DNA from 2 places in the Actinoplanes sp. NPDC051343 genome. Region 1 is predicted to be linked to the other one. Evidence: riboswitches for the same ligand, from Rfam matches in the RefSeq annotation. Region 1 holds a riboswitch; the other holds the start of a gene.

Region 1 (2,194 bases):
GCACGACGTAGACCGAACGCCCGTCGACCGTCGCCTCGATCACGTGCCGGAGCAGCCCGGGTTCGCCGCGCAGCCGGAGCACCTGGCCTTTGACCGGCCGGATCGGCAGGCCGGTGAGCGCCGCCGTGCCGCAGCCCGCCGCCACCACGACCGTCGGCGCGCCGGCCTCGTCGAGCGTCGACAGCCGCTTGGTGACGATCCGGTCGCCGAGCCGCTCCCGCAGCGCCGCCACGACCCGGCGCGGGTCGACCTGGCAATCGGCCGGCCGGTGCACGCCGGCCCGCACCCGCGGCGACAGGGCCGGCTCGAGTTCGCGCAGGCGGGAGGGCCGCAGGGCCGGCGAAGGCCACTCCCGCGCGGCCACGGCGACGTCGTCGGCCGTGACGGCGAGGCTCAGCGTGCCCGTCTCGTCGTAGCCCACGTCGACGCCGAGCGAGGCCGCGAACGACGACCAGCGCTCGGCGGACGACGACATCAGCCGGACCAGGGCCGGTGTCTCGAAGGCCGCCTCCCCGCCCGGCGCGAGCATGCCGGCGGCGACGTTCCAGGCGCCGTACTCACCGTCGTCGAAGATCGTGACGTCGGCGCCGTTGTCCACCAGCCGCGAGGCGATGGACAGGCCGATGATCCCGCCGCCGACCACCGCGACGCTCACGACAGCGCCTTCAGGAACGAGGTGGTGGCACCGACCGGGTCGGCCGCGATCGCCGAGACCACGGCCACCCCGTAGGTCCGGAGTTCCGGCACCCGGTCGACGGTGATCCCGCCGATCGCGATCACCGGGATCTCGGGCGCCGCGGCGGCCGCGGCGCCGGCCACCGCCGGCCCCATGGGCGGCGGCAGGCCATCCTTTGTGGACGTGGCGAAGACCGGACCGAGCCCGACATAGGAAGCACCATCGGCAACCGCGCGACGGATGTCCGCAAGGTCGCGACAAGTGCCTCCGACGACGGCCGTCGGACCGAGAAGCCGCCGAGCCACCGAAACCGGTAGATCGGACGACCCCACGTGAACGCCATCGGCCCCGACGGCCAGCGCCACCTCGACCCGATCATCGATCAGGCACAACGCGCCGGCCGTGCGGCACAACGGCAACGCGGCCAGCGCCAACTCGTAGGCCAGCCGAGAGGACGACTTGACCCGGATCTGGATCGCAACCGGGCCGAGCCCGACCACCGCCCGCACGACGTCCAGCGAGTCGGTGATGATGTGCAACCGAGGAAACACCACACGCTCCTCCCTGCGCCGGCATGACCCGGATCAGGTTCGACGGTCGGGGGCCGCAACAGCCCCCCTCTCAGCCCGGTGCACCGGACTCCCGTGGGGTTGGTTCTTCCTCGGACCATAACCGGCCCGCGACCGAAAGCGCTAGCGCACTTCCCAAACTGGCTGTGGTGTCTCGACCACCTCTCCGTCACCCTGGAACAGCACGAACCGATCGAACGACCGGGTGAACCAGCGGTCGTGGGTCACCGCGATCACCGTGCCCTCGAACGCCATCAACCCTTCCTCGAGCGCCTCGGCCGAGGCCAGGTCGAGGTTGTCGGTCGGCTCGTCGAGCAGCAACAACGTCGCGCCGGAGAGCTCGAGCAGCAGCACCAGGAACCGTGCCTGCTGCCCGCCCGAGAGCGTGCCGAACTTCTGGTCGCCCTGCGCGGCCAGCTCATATCGGTTGAGGGCCTTCATCGCCCCGGCCCGATCGCGCCCGGAGCGATGTTCGTCACCCCGCCACAGGATCTCGACCAACGTCCGGTCGACCAGTTCCGGCCGATCGTGGGTCTGCGAGAAGTGCCCCGGTCGCACCCGGGCGCCCAGCCGAGCCACACCGTTGTGCTTCACGTGGGCCAGCGGCGCCCCGTCGACCGGCTGATTTTCGACGTCGGGGCTGGTGCCGCCGGCCGCCAGCAGCCGCAGGAAATGCGACTTGCCGGTGCCGTTCGCCCCGAGCACGGCCACGCGGTCGCCGTACCAGATCTCCAGATCGAACGGGAACGTCAGGTTTTCCATCTCGAGATCCGAGCAGATCACGGCCCGCTTGGCCGTACGCCCGCCGCGCAGATCCATCCGCAGCGACTGGTCCTTGGGCGGCAGCGGCGGCGGGCCGGCCTCCTCGAACTTGCGCAACCGGGTCTGCGCCGACTGGTAGCGCGACGCCATGTCGGAGTTGTACGCCGCCTTCTGCTTGTACATCAGC
Region 2 (2,194 bases), on a different contig from region 1:
GCGGTCGCCTTCGGCGCCTCCTCGGGCACCCAGTGACCGATGTCGCGCATCGCGACGAGCTGATAGTCGGCCTGCACCCAGTCGGCGGTCCGGAGCGCGGCGGTGATCCGGAAGACCGGGTCGCGGTCGCTCCAGATGTACGTCGTCGGCACGGTGACCACGCCCATGCTCCGCAGGGCTTTGGGGCTGAGCGCGCGGTACCAGTTCAGGCCGCCGGTCAGCCGGCCCGGCTCACGCATCGCGTCGGCGTAGAGCGCCGCCCGCTCGCCGATCGCGCGCATCATGCTCTTGAGCAGGGCACCGTTGCCGGCCAGCAGCGCCCGCTCGGAGCCTGGCGAACGGAAAAAGGCCTGATAGACGAAGCGGGCGCGCTGGGTCGGGCGTACCCGGAGGGCGAGGCCGAGCGCACGCGGGTGCGGCACCGAGATCGCGGTCAGCGAGCGCACCCGCTCCGGGTGCTGACCGGCCACCAGCCACGCCACCTGCGCACCCCAGTCGTGGCCGACCACGTGGGCCGACTCGAGGCCGAGGGCCTCGATCACGGCGACCGCATCCGCGGTCGGCTCGGCCAGGCGGTAGTCGGCGACCGCCGCCGGGCGCGCGCCGGGCGAATAGCCGCGCTGATCGAGGGCGTACGTGCGCAGGCCGGCCGCGTGCAGCCGGGGCAGGATCAGGTCGAACTCGCGGTGGTCCTGCGGGAAGCCGTGCAGCAGCAGGATCGGCTGCCCGTCGGCGGGTCCACCCTCGAAGACGTCGAAGGTCAGCCCGCGCGCCTTGATCTCCCGGCGCGTCGTCGCCACCCGCATGTGATCACTCCCTCGCTGTCACAACCCGTCAACCGGTGTTAGCGTCATCGAAACTAGCAATCCGACAGGGGAGCGCACAGCGCTGAGAGTGCGAGCCGACCAGGCCCGCAGACCCTCGAACCTGATCTGGGTAATGCCAGCGCAGGAAGTTCGGTCTTGATCGAGCGTGCGTCTTCTCCCGGTACCCGCTGGGAGGCAAATTATGAACAACCGTTGGCGAACCATCGACATCGTGATCGCATCCATCATCGCGGTCGCGTTCGGCGTCATCTTCTGGGCCTGGAACTTTCTCTGGAACGGCCCGGCCGACGCCATCCCCCTGCCCGGACGGGCCGTCATCTACGGCATGTGGCTCGTCCCGGCCGTACTCGGCGCGCTGATCGTCCGCAAGCCGGGCGCGGCGTTCTACACCCTGACCCTGGCCGCGCTGGTGTCGGTCGCGATCGGCACCAGCTGGGGCTGGACCCTGGTCGTACAGGGCCCGCTGGAAGCGCTCGGCGGCGAACTGGCCTTCGCACTGTTCCTCTACAAGGTGTGGCGGCTCCCGGTGGCGCTGCTCTCGGGCGCACTGGCCGGGCTCGTCGCCTCGATCTACGACGTGTTCGTCTGGTACCCGGGCACTTCGTGGGCGAGCATGCGGATCCCGTACATCCTGATCACCGCGGCGTCCTCGCTGGTGATCGCCGGCCTGGGCAGTGCCCTCCTGGTCAAGGCGCTCGCACAGACCGGGGTCCTGGACCGCTTCGCCGCGGGCCGGGAACGGGCGCTGGTCTGAACCGGGCCTGTTCAAACCATGAGTGAGGTCGTGCTTCGCGGGTTCGGGTGGCGGCATGCCGGCCGCCGCGCCTGGGCGATCCGCGACGTCGACCTGCAGATCGCGCACGGCGAGCGGGTGCTGCTGCTCGGGCCCTCCGGGGCCGGCAAGAGCACCCTGCTCGCCGCGCTGGCCGGCCTGCTGCCCGACGACTCCGGCGAATCGGAGGGGACGGTCGAGGTCGACGGCCTCGACCCGCGCAAGGCCCGGGAACGCGTCGGCATCCTGTTCCAGGACCCGCAGACCCAGCTGGTGATGGCCCGCAGCGGCGACGACGTCGCGTTCGGACTGGAAAACCGGGGGGTGCGGGAGGCCGACATCTGGCCCCGGGTCAGCGACGCCCTCGACCGGGTCGGCTTCCCCTACCCGATCACCCGCCCGACCGCCGCGCTTTCCGGCGGCGAGGCGCAGCGCCTGGCGCTGGCCGGGGTCCTGGCGATGCGTCCCGGGCTGGTGCTGCTCGACGAGCCGACAGCCAACCTCGACCCGGCGGGCGCCTCGCTGGTGCGGGAGGCGATCGTCCGGTCCGGTGTCTCCGACGCCACCCTGATCATCGTCGAGCACCGGGTCGCCG

The links. A riboswitch is a leader RNA that binds a small molecule or an ion and turns the genes downstream of it on or off. The one in region 1 is predicted to bind thiamine pyrophosphate.
Region 2: linked by a shared signal. The riboswitch ahead of ACIA5C_RS29695 (ECF transporter S component) and the one ahead of thiE (thiamine phosphate synthase) in region 1 are both predicted to bind thiamine pyrophosphate.

What each region holds. Positions count from the first base shown of each region.
Region 1 covers NZ_JBITEL010000010.1:161,062-163,255, forward strand. The annotation lists gene thiO (glycine oxidase ThiO) at 1-655, opposite strand, end outside; gene thiE (thiamine phosphate synthase) at 652-1,230, opposite strand; TPP riboswitch at 1,221-1,332, opposite strand; gene ACIA5C_RS30865 (ABC-F family ATP-binding cassette domain-containing protein) at 1,369-2,194, opposite strand, start outside.
Region 2 covers NZ_JBITEL010000009.1:357,897-360,090, forward strand. The annotation lists gene ACIA5C_RS29690 (alpha/beta fold hydrolase) at 1-806, opposite strand, end outside; TPP riboswitch at 863-972, shown strand; gene ACIA5C_RS29695 (ECF transporter S component) at 1,009-1,581, shown strand; gene ACIA5C_RS29700 (ABC transporter ATP-binding protein) at 1,600-2,194, shown strand, end outside.